2 regions of the Vibrio crassostreae genome follow, and region 2 is predicted to be linked to the other one. Evidence: riboswitches for the same ligand, from Rfam matches in the RefSeq annotation. Region 2 holds a riboswitch; the other holds the start of a gene.
The links. Region 2 has a riboswitch for lysine ahead of OC193_RS05720 (Na+/H+ antiporter NhaC family protein). Riboswitches for the same ligand answer to the same signal wherever they lie in the genome.
Positions count from the first base shown of each region.

Region 1: it holds a riboswitch for lysine, as region 2 does, so the genes downstream of both, lysC (lysine-sensitive aspartokinase 3) here and OC193_RS05720 (Na+/H+ antiporter NhaC family protein) in region 2, are expected to answer to the same signal.

Region 1 covers NZ_AP025476.1:336,013-345,079, forward strand. The annotation lists gene OC193_RS01680 (cation:proton antiporter) at 1-738, opposite strand, end outside; gene metH (methionine synthase) at 908-4,585, shown strand; gene lysC (lysine-sensitive aspartokinase 3) at 4,701-6,068, opposite strand; lysine riboswitch at 6,177-6,354, opposite strand; gene OC193_RS01695 (pyridoxal-phosphate-dependent aminotransferase family protein) at 6,531-7,670, shown strand; gene OC193_RS01700 (PglL family O-oligosaccharyltransferase) at 7,775-9,067, opposite strand, start outside.
Region 2 covers NZ_AP025476.1:1,226,988-1,236,054, reverse strand. The annotation lists gene hisC (histidinol-phosphate transaminase) at 1-813, opposite strand, end outside; gene hisD (histidinol dehydrogenase) at 823-2,124, opposite strand; gene hisG (ATP phosphoribosyltransferase) at 2,124-3,020, opposite strand; His leader region at 3,074-3,209, opposite strand; gene OC193_RS05720 (Na+/H+ antiporter NhaC family protein) at 3,400-4,992, opposite strand; lysine riboswitch at 5,105-5,282, opposite strand; gene OC193_RS05715 (H-NS family histone-like protein) at 5,647-6,057, shown strand; gene OC193_RS05710 (inosine/guanosine kinase) at 6,252-7,556, opposite strand; gene OC193_RS05705 (hypothetical protein) at 7,659-7,928, opposite strand; gene mnmA (tRNA 2-thiouridine(34) synthase MnmA) at 8,133-9,067, shown strand, end outside.

The sequences.
Region 1 (9,067 bases), 890 kb from region 2:
ACCAGCAGTTGGGATACCGATGGTCAATAGTAACTCCATCGAGTGGTCATCGGTGTTGCTGATTAGGTAGTGGAATACGAGACCTAAAACAAAACCGTAGACAATGCCGCCAATCGCCTCTTGAACGAATAACATGGTGACACTACCGACAGTCGGTGCTTCTGTACCGAATGCGATAGTAAATAAGGTTACGAAGATAACCAAACCAAAACCATCGTTAAATAGAGACTCTCCCTCGATTTGAGTAGAGATTCGTCTTGGCGCATCGAGTTTCTTTACGATGGCTAGCACAGCAATGGGATCGGTAGGGGAGATTAGAGAGCCAAACAGTAGGCAGTAAATTAGATCAAATTGAATACCGATGAACTGGCAGAACCCGTACAGCACAAAACCGATAAAGAATGTTGAAAACAGCGTTGCACCTAATGCGAGTACTGTTATTTCCCACTTCTGGTCTTTTAGGTTTGGTAATTTAATCCCCAAACCACCGGCAAAGAGCAAGAACCCCAAGATTCCCTTAAGTAAGAAATCTTCAAAGTTGATACTGGCAACGGTTTCTGAGGCGATGTCAGCCAATTGGAACCAATTGTTTTGTCCCGCAATGATAATCAATAGAGATAACATCATTGAGCCAGCTGTGATGGCGATGGTTGTCTGCATTTTACCAATTTTGGTATTCACGAAAGCAATAAGCATGGCTGCAGCGGACAAGAAGCATAAGGTGTAATAGACCGACATTGGGATTCCAACATGTAACAAAGTATGAATATGAATTTTCGTTGTCTCATGCTCAAATAGCAAACATTTTTTTGTCATGAGTCGGTAATCAATTTCCTTTTTTAGACGTCTAGACTCCTTTTTAATGTGTGATAGGATGGACGGATAATTAAAGGAATGAGGTTGTACCGTGGGAAGTAATGTAAGGCAAAAGATTGACGCTCTGTTGAAGCAACGAATTTTACTGATTGATGGTGGCATGGGCACCATGATTCAGGATTATAAATTGGAAGAGCAAGACTATCGTGGTGAACGCTTTGCTAATTGGCACAGTGACTTAAAGGGCAACAATGACCTTTTAGTTCTTACACAGCCTAAGCTTATCAAAGATATCCATTCAGAATACTTGGAAGCTGGGGCTGACATCCTCGAAACCAATACCTTTAACGCTACAACCATCGCTATGGCCGACTATGATATGGAAAGCCTTAGTGAAGAAATTAACTTTTCTGCTGCCAAGCTTGCTCGTGAAGCGGCTGATGAATGGACCGCAAAGACCCCAGAAAAGCCTCGCTTCGTCGCGGGTGTATTAGGTCCAACTAACCGAACTTGTTCTATCTCGCCTGATGTAAACGATCCAGGTTATCGAAATGTTAGCTTTGACGAGTTAGTTGAAGCTTATTCTGAGTCGACTCGAGCGCTTATTAAGGGCGGTTCAGACTTAATTCTTATCGAAACTATCTTCGATACGTTGAACGCGAAAGCGTGTGCTTTTGCGGTTGAATCCGTTTTCGAAGAAGTGGGCATTACTCTACCTGTTATGATCTCCGGTACCATTACTGATGCTTCAGGTCGTACGCTTTCAGGTCAGACGACAGAAGCATTCTACAACGCACTTCGTCATGTAAAACCTATCTCATTTGGATTGAACTGTGCATTAGGTCCTGATGAACTGCGAGAGTACGTTGGTGAGATGTCTCGCATCTCAGAATGTAACGTTTCCGCTCACCCTAATGCAGGTTTGCCTAACGCATTTGGTGAGTATGACCTTTCGCCTGAAGATATGGCTGAGCACGTTAAGGAATGGGCTGAAAGTGGCTTCTTGAACCTAATTGGTGGCTGTTGTGGTACTACTCCAGAGCATATCCGCCAAATGGCTGAGGCAGTTGAAGGTGTAACGCCGCGTCAATTGCCGGATTTACCTGTTTCTTGCCGTCTTTCGGGACTAGAGCCACTGACGATAGCTAAAGAATCTTTGTTCGTGAACGTGGGTGAGCGTACTAACGTTACCGGTTCTGCCCGCTTTAAGCGCCTTATTAAGGAAGAGCTTTACGACGAAGCCTTGAGTGTTGCTCGAGAGCAAGTTGAGAACGGTGCTCAAATTATCGATATCAACATGGATGAAGGGATGCTAGACGCTGAGGCGTGTATGGTTAAATTCCTTAATCTATGTGCGTCAGAACCAGAAATCTCGAAAGTGCCAGTCATGGTCGACTCTTCTAAGTGGGAAGTTATCGAAGCTGGTCTGAAATGTATTCAAGGCAAAGGTATCGTTAACTCAATCTCTCTAAAAGAAGGCAAAGAGAAGTTTGTTGAGCAAGCCAAATTAGTTCGTCGTTATGGTGCAGCTGTCATTGTGATGGCGTTCGATGAAGTCGGGCAGGCTGATACTCGAGAGCGTAAAGTCGAGATCTGTACCAATGCCTACAACATTCTTGTTGATGAGGTTGGCTTCCCACCTGAAGACATTATTTTTGACCCGAACATCTTCGCGGTTGCTACTGGTATTGATGAACATAACAACTATGCGGTCGATTTCATCGAAGCTGTAGGGGATATTAAGCGTGATCTCCCTCATGCGATGATCTCTGGTGGTGTATCGAACGTGTCGTTCTCATTCCGCGGTAACAATTACGTTCGTGAGGCAATCCACGCAGTATTCCTATATCACTGTTTTAAAAATGGTATGGATATGGGTATCGTAAACGCTGGTCAGCTGGAAATTTACGATAATGTTCCAGAAGATCTGCGTGATGCTGTTGAAGATGTTGTATTGAACCGTCGTGATGATTCGACTGAACGATTGCTTGATATGGCGACCGAATACCTAGAGCGTGCTGTCGGTAAGGTTGAAGATAAATCTGCTCTAGAATGGAGAACTTGGCCTGTAGAGAAGCGCTTAGAGCACTCTTTGGTTAAAGGTATCACCGATTTTATCGTTGAAGATACCGAAGAAGCTCGCGTTAATGCCTCTCGCCCTATCGAGGTGATTGAAGGCCCTCTAATGGACGGCATGAACGTTGTCGGTGACCTATTTGGTGAAGGTAAGATGTTCTTACCACAGGTTGTAAAGTCTGCGCGTGTTATGAAACAAGCGGTTGCCCACCTAGAACCATTCATCAATGCATCGAAAGAAGTGGGCGCAACTAACGGTAAGATTCTATTAGCGACCGTTAAAGGTGACGTACACGATATTGGTAAGAATATCGTTGGCGTGGTTTTACAGTGTAATAACTACGAGATCATCGATTTAGGCGTAATGGTTTCTTGTGAGAAGATTCTCAAGGTCGCAAAAGAAGAGAATGTCGACATTATTGGCCTGTCTGGACTGATTACACCGTCTCTTGATGAAATGGTACACGTTGCCAAAGAGATGGAAAGACAAGGTTTTAAGCTTCCTCTATTGATCGGCGGCGCAACTACATCTAAAGCGCACACTGCGGTCAAGATTGAACAAAATTATTCAGAACCTGTTGTATACGTAAATAATGCCTCGCGCGCTGTAGGTGTGTGTACTTCACTACTTTCTGATGAATTGAAGCCCGCTTTCGTTGAGAAGCTAGATATCGACTATGATCGCGTTCGAGACCAGCACAATCGTAAGAAGCCGCGCACTAAGCCTGTCACACTTGAAAGAGCTCGTGCCAATAAAGTCGCTATCGATTGGGATGCGTATACTCCACCGGCACCGGCTAAACCGGGAGTTCACATCTTCAATGATTTTGATGTGGCGACTTTGCGCCAGTACATCGATTGGACTCCATTCTTTATGACGTGGTCTTTGGTTGGTAAGTACCCTGCGATTCTTGAACATGAAGAAGTGGGTGAAGAAGCAAAACGTTTATTTAAAGATGCTAACGATCTACTGGATCGCGTAGAGAAAGAGAAGTTACTTGAAGCTCGTGGTATGTGTGCCATGTTCCCAGCGAACAGCGTTGGTGATGATATTGAAGTGTATACCGATGAGTCTCGTACTGAAGTTCTAAAGGTTCTACATAACCTTCGTCAACAAACCGAAAAGCCTAAAGGGTTTAACTATTGTCTGTCTGATTACATTGCGCCAAAAGAGAGCGGTAAAGCGGACTGGATTGGTGGTTTTGCGGTGACCGGCGGTATTGGTGAGCGAGAACTGGCTGATGAATACAAAGCGAAAGGTGATGACTACAACGCAATCATGATTCAAGCGGTTGCTGACCGATTGGCTGAAGCGTTCGCGGAGTATCTGCATAAAGAAGTGAGAAAGGACATTTGGGGTTACTCGCCAGATGAGGACTTGTCTAACGACGATTTGATTCGAGAGAAATACCAAGGTATCCGTCCTGCTCCAGGTTATCCTGCTTGTCCAGAGCACACAGAGAAAGGCACATTGTGGGAGTTGATGGACGTTGAGAAGGCCATCGATATGTCACTGACGTCTAGCTACGCGATGTGGCCAGGTGCTTCAGTATCAGGGATGTACTTCTCACACCCTGATGCTCGATACTTTGCGATAGCCCAGATTCAACAGGATCAAGTAGATAGCTATGCCGACCGTAAAGGCTGGGACATGTTAGAAGCCGAGAAGTGGTTAGGTCCAAACATTAACTAGTTTGAATCTATAACGAGCTTTGATTCGTAAAGTTAAAAAGAGAAAGGGTTGCTGAATGGCAACCCTTTTTGTATTTGTGATTTAGTTATTTATCTGTCGATGATAAACGGACTTTCTATTCAAATAACTCTTGGTGCAGTTTTTGAATCGCCAACTTAGAAACAGATTCATCTAGCAAGAAACACAGGTTGTGTGGGCTTGCTCCGTAACAAATCATGCGTAGGTTGAAATCTTCAAGAGTGCCGAATACCTGCTTCGCATAGCCCTTGCTTTCGCTCATGTTGTTACCAATAAGCGCAACAAGGCATAGGTCGTGCTCAATATCGACAGAACACAGCTCTTCAAGCTCAAGACGAGCGGCTTCAGGTAACTCAGGAGCACCACCTGAAGTGTCTGTTTGATCGAGAGTCAGTGACACACTGATCTCTGAGGTGGTGATAAGATCGACCGAGATCTTATGTTTAGCAAGGATCTCGAATACCTTTGCCAAGAAGCCATAGGCATGGAACATGTTAGCGCTGCGGAGTGTAACCATAGTTTGGTTGCAGCGTAGGGCAAGCGCTCTAAATAGAGGGGAGCTTTCAACCTCTTGACGAATCCAAGTTCCACCGAGCTCTGGTGCTTTAGAAGATCCAACAAATACCGGGATTTGGTGGCGCAGTGCAGGTACTAGAGTTGATGGGTGTAAGATCTTCGCACCAAAGTTTGCCATTTCCGATGCTTCACTAAAGCTGATCTCTGGGATAGGAGAAGCTTTAGGTGCAATACGAGGATCAGTGGTGTAGATACCCGGAACATCCGTCCAGATTTCTAAACCAATCGCCTGTACAGATTCGGCAATCAATGCTGCTGAGTAATCACTGCCACCGCGGCCTAAAGTCGTGGTGTTGCCTTCACTATCAGCGCCGATAAAACCTTGAGTAACGACAACTTGCTGTTGGCAAAGTGGCATAAGTTTCTCTTGCGCTAGAGCGGAAATATCTTCGAGTTGAGGTTCTGCTTTGCCGAAGTCATCATTAGTGCGCATCACTTCTCTGATATCAAAGCGAACTGCAGGTGTGCCTCGTTCACGAATGATCTGAGCCAAGATGTGTGTCGACATCAACTCGCCACATGCGACAAGGTGATCAGTTAGTTTAGTACTGGTTTGAAATGATGCCGCTTCTGCTGCGCTCGCAATGTCATCAAGAATGCTGTGAACTTCTTTTTCGATGCTGACTGAGTCTGCCAGTTGGCCAAGAATTGCGTTATGAATGTCCGCTAATTGAGCCATCAATTCCTGACGACGAGCTTTATCTTGAACGCCATTCGCCAGTTCAACGAGCAAATTGGTCACACCAGAACACGCAGAACTTACGACTAACTTGGTATTTGAGTTGTTTTCAATAATGGCAGCACAACGGCTCATTGCTTCAAAGTTGGCAACACTTGTCCCACCAAACTTAGCGACATTAAAAGAACCAGCTACATTAGATGCACTCACGATATATCTCCCACGACTTCCTAAAATAAAATTACGGTTGGGTAATCCAACGTCCGATGTTTTTCGAAGAGAGTTTTAGAGCAAAAAGAGAGGAATTATTAGAATAGTAACCTCAGAAGCTCTTCACCATATAGAAATGGCGACAGTTGACGGGATTCAGCCCGCTCAACCGATAATAAAGGTCCTGCATCCTTTTATTATCTCGGCACTGCTCCCCATAAATGTTTTGTATTGGAAATGCGGTTCCACAAAACACCTGCCTGGGCAGTGCTCCTCTTCTGCTAGATAGCCATTTCATTGAACGTGTTTGCGGTAACAATGTCAATCCGTAACTTGAGATAATTGAAAAATAATTTTAACAATTATGTGACAGTGGTTTGACCTCAATACTTATGGCTAATTGCTGAGGTAATCAATTTGCTTTAGGGTGGATTGTTCACAACATTAACGTAAGGGATGTACATGTCTAATTTAACACTCACTACTGCTATCGATAGCTTTTATCCACCACACCGAACGTTAATGGGACCAGGTCCTTCTGATATCTCACCTCAGGTACTGCAGGCTCTAAGCCGTCCGACGATTGGTCACTTAGATCCGCTTTTTATTGCGATGATGGATGAGCTTAAACAGCTTCTTAAATACGCTTTTCAGACTGAAAACGAATTTACGATTGCCGTTTCTGCACCGGGCAGTGCGGGTATGGAGACCTGTTTTGTTAACTTGATTGAGCCTGGTGAAAAGGTGATTGTTTGTCGTAACGGTGTCTTCGGTGAGCGTATGCGAGAAAACGTGGTGCGCTGTGGTGGCGAAGCGATCCTTGTTGATGATGAGTGGGGCAAGCCCGTATCCGTTGAAAAAGTAGAACAAGCATTAGCGCAAAATCCAGATGCTGTTGCGGTTGCTTTTGTGCATGCAGAGACATCAACCGGAGCGCTATCTGATGCTCAAGCTATCTCAGCTATCGCTCGTCAGTTTGATGCGTTAACGATTGTTGATGCAGTGACATCACTAGGTGGTGTGCCATTGCTGGTTGATGAGTGGCAGCTTGATGCGGTTTATTCTGGAAGCCAAAAGTGTTTGTCTTGTGTGCCGGGTCTATCTCCGGTGACTTTCTCTCAGCGTGCCGTTGATAAAATGAAATCGCGCCAGTCACCTGTGCAAAGTTGGTTCTTAGATCAAAGCCTAGTATTAGGTTATTGGAGCGGTGAAGGTAAGCGTAGTTATCACCATACTGCACCCGTAAATAGCCTCTATGCACTGCATGAGTCGCTGGTTTTGTTGAAAAATGAAGGCTTAGATAATGCGTGGTCTCGTCATCATGCGATGCACCAGGAGCTTAAAGAAGGCGTAGAAGCTCTAGGGTTAAAGTTTGTGGTTGATGAAGAGAGTCGCCTGCCGCAGCTGAACGCACTTTATTTCCCTGAAGGAATTGATGAAGCTAAGATCAGAACGCAGCTTTTAGAAGAATACAATCTTGAAATCGGTGCAGGGCTGGGCTCTTTGGCTGGTAAGGCATGGCGTATCGGCCTGATGGGTTACGGCGCTCGTAAAGAGAATGTCGCGTTGTGCCTAAAAGCGCTAAAAGATGTTTTGCAGTAGCTGCAATGAACTGAAATTAAAAAGAAAAGCGCCCGAGAGATCGGGCGCTTTTTTGTGTCTAACCGAAAGGTCAAAAATGGTGCTTCAGTTCCGAATTCTAAACATCACTCAGCAGATGAAACGGTATCTTCTGCTTGTGACACTTTCTTATACTGAACCTTTGAAAAGTCTCTATCTGGGAACAAGAAGCTTGCTTCACTACGAATTTGTTCCGCCTTGCTGTGATCCCCCAATCCTTGATAAGCAAGAATAAGGTTGCTGTAAAAAGCCGGCCTAGGCTTACTCTTGATGATCTCTAACGACCAGTCGATATAAGGCTGGATAAGGCTAGGGTCTGCTTTATAGAGACCAATATTAAGGTATGTGCTGTATATGTCCCAATCATAGCGATCTTTCCAGACTACGGGGTTGGTTACTTGCTTAAGAATGTCTGGGTTTTTAGGCTTAGACAGCTCAAACTTAGTCAGGACATAGTTGGTATGCAGAGCGCTCAACATATAAAAACTGACCAAGATAGGTATTACTAAGCTCGATACTCGAAACAAGGTTTTATTGATGATACTGAACGGCTGTTGATAGTGTCGGGAAGAGCGTTGATCGACCCAGTAAATCAATATAATGAATGTTATCCAGTGAATCGCCGAGTGGTAAAAAGGATACTCAAGTTGAGAGTGCAAAAGGATTGGGATGAATAACGCGAGCAGGGCTAGACGCGTTCCCTTTGCAGAACTTGCTATGCGTGACATAACCAATATTGCAGCAATCAAGATTCCGATGATTGGTACTATGCCCCCTTCAACTCCCCAAAGCAGGAACTCATTGTGAGGGTGATCCATTGAAGGAAGGCCGGGATGATAGTTCGAGTTGAGTTGATGTTGGCGAGCCGTATACAAGATGTACTCAGATTCAAATTTCCCGTAACCATAACCGGTAAATGGCTTTTCGATCATCATATCTAGAGCTTGTGGGAAGGTATAAGCTCGTGGGCTTTCTAGATTCACCTTCTTGCTAGCGATACTGTCTGTAGCACTGAGGTTAATAACCGTAAACGCAACAGCGATACCAGCCACTACTGATATACACCATCCGTAGAAGCGTTTTTTTGTCGAGAATTTGTATAGATAAGGCAGAATGCAGACAAACCCAATGACGGCAGCTAACCATCCTGTACGTGATGCGATGATGATCAGTAGTGGCACGGTTAAAGTTGGGGTCAGATACAGTAAGAAAGACTCACTGATCTTATGGTTATATTTAGCGGGCTGCCTTGCTAAAAGGTAAGCTGAAAGCACAAAGCCCGTAGCAAGGAAGCTTGCCATTACATTCGGTTGTTGGAATATCCCATATGGTCGGTTTGCCGCTGTGTTGTAGCCAAATAGGTTGCCAGGCTCCAAGAA
Region 2 (9,067 bases):
TCGGTTAGCACTTAAATCCAGAACTTGGAACTTAGCTCGCGCTAGTCCTTGTTCTGAAAGTGCTTGAACGGCTATGTCAGCAACAGGGATTGGCACAGGATAAGGAGCAATCACTTTCAACAGCACATCGATAAGCGCTTTATTCGCTAGCGTAAAACCACAACGTAAGCCCGCTAAAGCAAAAGCCTTCGACAAGGTGCGTAGGATCGCCAGGTTTGGATATTGCTCAAGTAAATCAACGGTTGACGCTTCTGGACAAAAATCGATATACGCTTCGTCCATCACCACGATCGCTTTGTCTTGAGTCATTTCAAGCAACTTGATGATGTCTTTACGATTAACCAAATTACCGGTTGGGTTGTTTGGGCTACAAACAAACACCACCTTTACGTTGTCGAGTTGAGCTTCAATCGCAGGAAGATCCAGTTGCCATTCAGAAGTTAGAGGCACAACTTTACGCTCAACACCAATCGTCTCTGCACTGATTGCGTACATACCGTAAGTAGGTGGGCAGTAAAGAATAGCGTCTTCGTTCGGCTCACAGAAAGCACGAATCAATAACTCGATGCCTTCGTCAGCACCACGCGTTGTCAGTGTTTGTTCTGATTTCACACCAGCGTATTGGGCGTAAGCGTCAATCAGCTCTTTTGGCTGACACTCACTGTAGCGGTTAAGACGAGACAAGTTCAGGTTGTACTCATTATCAAACGGAGATTCGTTGGCATTGAGCCATACATCACCAGTACCGCCAATGCGCCTTGCAGACAAGTAAGGTGTAAGAGCCTGAACTTGTTTTCTTGCTAACTTTTCCATGCCCTACCCTTATTTCGCTTTATTTAACTTTTCAACTCGGATAGTCACAGCGCGTTTGTGTGCATCCAAGCCTTCGGCTTCCGCCATTGTTACTACCGTTGGCGCTAGGCCTTTCAAACCGTCAGCCGTTAGCTCTTGCACCGTCATTCTCTTAGAGAAATCAGCTAAACCCAGGCTTGAATACGTTTTCGTGTAACCGTAAGTCGGAAGAACGTGGTTTGTGCCTGATGCGTAGTCACCTGCAGATTCTGGAGACCAGTCACCAAGGAAGATTGAGCCTGCATTATCTAGCAATGGCAGCAATTCACGTGGATTCTTGGTTTGAACAATCAAGTGCTCAGGACCGTAGAAGTTCGAAATCGCAATCGCTTGAGTGATCGATTCAGCAATGATAATTAAGCTTGAAGCCAATGCTTGCTGAGCGATGTTCGCACGAGACAGTTCTTTCAATTGCTTCTGAACCGCTTCTGTTACTTGGTCAGCAACCACTGGAGATGGTGTTACTAGCACAACCTGAGAATCAGGACCGTGCTCCGCTTGGCTCAGTAAATCCGCCGCGATGAAATCTGCATCTGCAGTTTCATCGGCAATCACTAACACTTCAGACGGGCCAGCAGGCATATCAATCGCCGCGCCACGGAAGTCGTTGCTAACTTGGCGTTTCGCTTCCGTTACGTAAGCGTTGCCAGGGCCGAAGATCTTATCGACTTTAGCTACACTCTCGGTACCGTAAGCCATTGCAGCCACCGCTTGACCACCACCAACGTTGTAAACCTCGTCGATCTTACAAAGCTTCGCGACATACAAGATTTCATCAGCGATTGGCGGAGGTGAACAAAGCACCACCTTACGACAACCTGCAATTTGAGCTGGTACACCTAACATAAGAACCGTTGACGGTAGTGGTGCACTGCCACCTGGAATATAAAGGCCAACAGTATTAATCGCGCGAGTCACTTGCTCACACACAACGCCCGGTTGTGTCTCAACCTTAATCGGTTGAGGCTTTTGAGCCTCGTGGAACTTAGCAATGTTGCTATAAGCTTGCTCTAGCGCCTGCTTCATTTCTGGTGTTAAACGAGCGCACGCCTCTTCTATTTCATTTGAACTGACTCGAATAGATTCTGGAGTCACACCATCAAACTTTGCAGTCAGCTCTTTAAGCGCGGCATCGCCTTCATTTCGTACTTTTGCAATAACATCAGAAACAGTCGCTGTGATGTTTGCACCTTCAGTAATAGCTGGACGCTCTAATACCGAGTCTTGCTGTGATTCACTTAAAGATTGCCAAACAACGGTTCTCATCGTCACTACCCCATCATTTTTTCGATTGGTAATACTAGAATCGAGCTTGCACCCAACTCTTTAAGTTGTTCCATTGTTTCCCAGAACAAGTTCTCAGTACTTACTAGGTGAACGGCAACTTTGTCTTTGTCTGTAGATAGAGGAAGAACCGTTGGATCTTCAGCACCAGGCAGTAGCGCTTTAATTTGCTCTAGTTGAGAGGTTGGCGCGTGAAGCATGATGTACTTCGACTCTTTCGCTTGTTGAACACCCTGCATACGAGTCAGTAGTTTTTCAATCAGTGCGGTTTTGTCTGCATCGAAGTCACCAACACGTTGAATCAGTGTTGCTTTCGATTGGAAGATAGCTTCTGCTTCTTTTAGGCCATTCGCTTCTAGCGTTGCGCCTGTAGAAACTAAATCAGCGATAGCATCTGCAAGGCCAGCGCGAGGAGCGACTTCAACCGAGCCTGTTAGCATACAAGTGCTGAATTCAACACCCTGCTCATCCATGTAGGCTTTAAGTAGTTGTGGGTAGGTTGTCGCAATACGTTTGCCCGCTAAGTCTTGTGGACCGTTGTATTCTTCGTCTTTGTTGATAGCGATAGAAAGGCGGCAACCACCGAAGTCTAAACGACGTAGTGTGCGAAACTCTGATGGTTCTTTTAGAGCAACACGATCTAGACGAACTTCTTCCAGTTCATTTTCACCGATGAAACCAAGGTCAACCACACCATCCATGATAAGACCTGGGATGTCATCATCACGAACTAATAACAAGTCGATTGGCATATTTAGTGAATGAACAACTAGGCGCTCACCCATGATGTTAAATTTAACACCACATTTTTTAAGTAGGTCTTGGCACTCTTTACTTAAGCGACCTTTCTTTTGAATTGCGATTCTTAGGCGTTGTGTCTGCATTGCTGTATCCCTGTGCAAATATTTGAATTTATTGATTATTTAAAAGCGCTAAAACTAAAAAACCCTCGGAAGACTTTGTCATCCCGAGGGTTTAAATCTAAATTCTTTGACTTAACCTCCGGGAGAATTCTTGCTCCCGGGTATACGTAAATCTCCCCGAAAGACTAGATAGGGTGATGATGGTGATGAATGTTCATTACTAATTTACGCATACTTATAAGCTCTTCAGTTGTTTGCTTTCTTATCTCCACACTAACTAAGCTGAGATCCTTTTTCAACCATTTATTCGAACTTTTTTCACGAAACTTAAAATTAAATTAACAAGCACAAAAAAGGGAGGCCAACGCCTCCCTGATAGTTTACTGATTAGCTTTCAATTTTAGCTTTTGCACGTCGCCATTTTACAGCGAGAGAAGTAAGCCAATGCAAAACATACAGCAACAAACGTTAGAGACGCTGCGCCAAATGCGATGCCAATTGAAGATGTCATACCTAGGGTAATGAAACCAATGCACGATACGAACGCCACAGACAGCGCGTATGGAAGCTGAGTCGATACGTGGTCAATGTGGTTACAACGAGCACCAGTAGAAGACAGAATCGTTGTGTCTGAGATTGGAGAACAGTGGTCACCAAATACAGCACCCGCTAGAACCGCACTTAGCATCGGCAGAATTAGCGCGATGTCAGATGCTGCAGCCATGTCGCCCGCGATAGGTAACATAATACCGAACGTACCCCAAGATGTACCTGTCGAGAACGCCATAACGCCTGCAAGAAGGAACAAAATAACTGGTAGCCAGTGGTAATCAATGCTGCCCGTTACTAGAGACGATAGATAAGAACCTGTTTTCATGTCGCCGATTACAGAACCGATAGTCCAAGCGAACACAAGAATTAGGATAGCGCCAAACATAGAGCTTGCACCAATCCACATCGTTCTTGCGATGTCTGCCATAGACAGCTTCTGTTTGAATACAGTTGCTAGCGCTACGATTAAGCCGATAACACCACCGTAAACAAGTGACTTACCTACATCCGTGTTTTCAAACGCACCTAGAAGGTTAAATGCTTGACCATCAGCAGTAAGCGCTTGGCCACCGGTGTAAAGCATCGCGGCAACCGTCGCAACGATTAGCGATACGATTGGCATAACCAGATCAGAAACTGAACCGTTTTCGCTCTCTTCGATATCTAGCTCTTCGTTTAGATCGTGTGCTTGCTTTTGATCGTTGTCGCCTTCAAAGCCACGGCCTTGAGATGCTTCGATTTCATGCTCACGCATCTTACCAACGTCTAGACCGAACCATGCCACTGCAAACACCATTAATAGTGCGAATACAGCGTAGAAGTTCATTGGGATAAGACGAACGTATGCACCCAGTGCCGAATACTCTGTCACACCGTGTGTCACTAAGATGCCACCAATGATAGTGATGATGTAAGCACCCCAGCTAGAAGCAGGCATGATCACACACATAGGAGCAGCCGTTGAATCTAGGATATAAGCAAGCTTAGCGCGAGATACGTAGAAACGGTCTGTTACAGGACGAGAGATAGCACCAACCGCTAGGCTGTTAAAGTAGTCATCAACAAAGATGAATACACCTAAGAAAGCAGCAAGTAGTTTTGAACCACGTTTGCTCTTAACGCGAGACTGTGCCCACTCCGCGAATGCGCGAGTACCGCCAGACAGTGTTAATAATGCCGTTGTCATTCCAAGAATAATTAGGAATGCAATGATGCTCATGTTCCAAGTGTTGATGCCACCATCTTCGATGAAAACACCAGATGCTTTAGTAAACACGTAACTAACTGCGTTACCTACTGAGTAGTCAGCAAGTAGAATCGCACCCATGATGATACCGACACCCAAAGAAACCAATACACGGCGGGTAACAATAGCAAGGCTCAAAGCCACAAGGGGCGGAAGCAAAGATAAAGGTGATGTTGCAAAATCTATTAAATTCATGATCTTCAAAAACCAGTTTTTTATTTGGCTAGAGATCTACTGCAGACAAACTTGATACGGCTGACCAAGCTCATGTTGAACTAAGCGAAAGGGAAGTGAACACTTCACCCAACCCTACAGTAGCGCTCCATAGTTTAAAATTAAGACTATGGCAGTGTTGTACCTATTGAGCACAACCCCAGCAAATTGCTTAGATATACAATTTACTTCGGCAATTACACCTTTCATTCCCGTTCATTGGCATCACCCCAACGGAAGTTACTTTTTATAATTGCACCTCTACGTGCGATAACATTATTAACCGTGCAAACCAGAGTTTAACAACAAATTAACCAATACCTCGCATCAGGTAGCCGCAATTGTACTCATCAAGAGTAACAATGCAACATATCATTCCGAGAAAAATAGCTTTTTGCTAATGAACTAATCAATAAGAGATTAGTCTACATAAGTTAACTACTCCACCAGTCACATATCAGTTTTTAAGATAATCTTAATAATTATTATAAATTCGATAGAAATACAGCTTTGAATTTTCAACGATTCATCTCACTTTTATATTTAAATATGTAATAGAAGAAATACTATTTGTTTTATTCCTAGGCTCTGTTTATTATTAGGAGGATTATTTAGTTTACCTTGATGGAAAATATCATGTCTGAATTAACAAAAACTCTATTAAATATCCGCAGCCTTCGTGCGTTCTCACGTGAATTAACTCTTGAGCAACTTGAAGAAGCGCTAGACAAGCTGACTATTGTTGTACAAGAGCGTCAAGAGTCTGAAGCTGAAGAGCGTGCTGCTAAAGCAGAGCAAGAAGCTAAGCTTTCTGCTATTGCTGAACAAATTGCAAAAGATGGAATTGATGTTGCCGATCTTATTGCTGCACTTTCTGGTGAAGCAAAATCTAAAACAACAAAAGCTAAACGCGCTCCTCGCCCAGCGAAATACAAATATGTAGACGCAAACGGCGACGAGAAGACTTGGACAGGTCAAGGCCGTACGCCTTCAGCTATCCAAGAACAGCTAGATGCTGGTAAATCTCTAGAAGAGTTTGCTATCTAAACATTTTGTTTACTTAGTGAGTAATCAATTACACGCTAAGCAATAGAATTAATATTTAAGTCGACCAAAGTATTATTTACGACTTCAATATATTCAGAAACAAAAAAGGCTCCTTTCGGAGCCTTTTTTATATTTGTACTATCAGTATTAGAAACTAACTGATACTGATAGTACTACTGATTAAAGAAAGTAACTTATCTTTCCCAGTACGCTTCTTCTAGGCTATCTTCTCTTTCAGGAAGGCCACGAGATAAACGTGGAGAGTGTTGAACCAACACTTCATAGCTAGCACGGTTAGAATATTTACAAACTTGTGAGAACGAAGAGTACGTCAAGAATGAATGTTGGTGCTTACTTGAGTTTGGCACGTTTTCTTTGTGGTACTTATTCGCAGCCATATCATGTAATAAAGCTGATAACGCAGCATCACCTGCACCATTCGTATTTTTGATTTTTTCCGGACCGCCCATGTATGGCGCAATATGCGAATACACTTTGGTTGGGTTTTCACATAAATCTTTATGCGCAGGACGGCTAAATTCAAAACGGTTGAACTCTGCGATTGAACCTGGAAGTAAAGGCAGTGACGTTTCACGTTTAGCTGCATCTTCCGTGTAACCCGCCATGAATAGGCCAACAGGGCCTGCAGTACATAGAACAAGGTCTACCCACTCTAACGCTTTATCTGAAGCAGCAAGCGGATCACTCTCGCCTGTTAATGCTTCAGCTTCATCTTCATTCATTGCAACAACAGTTACATGTTGCTCAAGGAAATCTTTCCAGAATTCTGGATCATCTTGAATAACAAATTTAGTACCAAGGGTCAAAACAACAGGCACATCGTATTTCTTCGCGTATTCGATCGCTTTCATTGTAGCTTCAGGCATAGGGTCACCTGGCTTACAACGAACTAAATAAGCCGTTAAAACTAAAGCAGAAGCACTTTTGAAGATCTTTTCAGGAATGCTTTCTGGTTTTAATTGGTTCATTTGTCCTTCGCTAATTGCGAAAGTACGTTCACCGTCTTCTGTAATTAATGCAAAGCAGCGACCAATTGCGCCATCTACCCCTTGTAAATGGTTCAGGTCCATTCTGCTTGATGTATTACATAAATAGCGGTAACCGTAGCTACCAATCTTAATATCTTGGCTCATTACACCCAGTAGAGTAGAACGGTCATCCGCTAGCACTGAATAGTTGTGTAATGTGTTACCAATTGTGCCACCAGCGTATTCATTGGTAATCAGGCACTGTTCTTTTAATTCTTGATATAAAGATTCAGCGGCTGCGTCACCAATAACCAGTGAATGTCCCTTGCTCAAACCATACTTCTCAATAAGTTCAGAACTCACCTTTGCTTCAATATCCACCAATGTTTGGTCAATACCGATAATATGAGTGCGTGACATTCTTTTACTGCTTTGAGCTTGGCTCACTAGAGGATCACGAGCGTGAACCGGAAAGTAGTGCTTTGATTTACGTTGTCCAGGGAATTTCATAGGGCTAGTCTAAGTCAAGGGGAAATAGGTGGCGGATTCTACCTCGCTATATTTAACGCGGCAATCTTTCAAACTATAGCAAACGTTTGCTGAAGCTTTTTTTTATTCGCCTTCCATAAAGCTCAGATCAGGCAGCATACCCAAATGCTCTGCGTAACGTTTTTGATTGAACTCCGCGCCGTTTTTCATAACGTCAAAGACTTCAATTGCCAGTGCACATGCCATAGCCGCAATTGCCTCTTCACGAGGAGTACCAGTCATCGTTAAACGCATCAGCGTCTCTTTAACTTTTACAGGTTCGCCATCTTCAAGCTGGTTTTCGATAATCTCAATCAGCTCTTCTTCTTGCATAAATTCATTTTGTTCAGACATTTTTTTATCTCAGGTCTTGGATTTCGAGCGACTATGCCACATATACTTCTGACATCCTAGCGACTCACCTCGCTCTCATGCGATTCTCTAACAAAGTCAGCGCACTATTTGTGCAAATGAAACTGTGATTCCGGTCTCGGATCTGTCACGGCGTTTCTCTTTCTGTTAGAATCTGCGACCAAGTAATAGTAACGGTGTTTAGACATGTCAGATATCAGCTCTGGAAACAGCGAAAAGAAAGTAATTGTCGGTATGTCCGGCGGTGTAGATTCGTCAGTATCGGCGTATCTTCTTCAGCAACAAGGCTATCAGGTAGAAGGCCTTTTCATGAAAAACTGGGAAGAAGATGATAACGAAGAATACTGCACGGCAGCTGAAGACCTTGCTGATGCTCAAGCGGTATGTGACAAACTAGGTATCCACCTACACACGATCAACTTTGCTGCGGAATACTGGGACAATGTATTCGAGTACTTCCTTGAAGAGTACAAAGCGGGTCGTACACCGAACCCTGATATCCTTTGTAACAAAGAAATCAAATTCAAAGCATTCTTAGAGTTTGCGGATGAAGTGCTAGACGCAGACTATATTGCGATGGGTCACTACGTTCGTCGTACTTTCCCAACTCAAGAAGAGCTTGATGCTGGCGTAAAACCAGAAATGCTACGTGGTCTAGACAGCAACAAAGACCAAAGCTACTTCCTATACACGCTAAGCTCAGATCAAGTGGCACGCAGCCTATTCCCTGTCGGTGAATTAGAAAAGCCAGAAGTGCGACGTATTGCTGAAGAGCAAGACTTGATCACAGCGAAGAAGAAAGATTCTACAGGCATCTGCTTTATCGGTGAGCGTAAGTTCACTGAATTCCTAGGCAAATACCTACCAGCACAACCGGGTAACATCGAAACACCTGAAGGCCAAGTGATTGGTCAACACCAAGGTTTGATGTACCACACGCTAGGTCAGCGCAAAGGCCTTCATATCGGTGGCACTAAAGGTGGCGGCGGTAATGAAGAACCATGGTTTGTTGGTGAAAAAGATCTCAAGCGTAATGTTTTGATCGCAGTACAAGGTAAAGACCACCCTCTTTTGAAATCAGAAGGTTTGATCGCTTCTCAGCTTCATTGGGTAAATCGCAC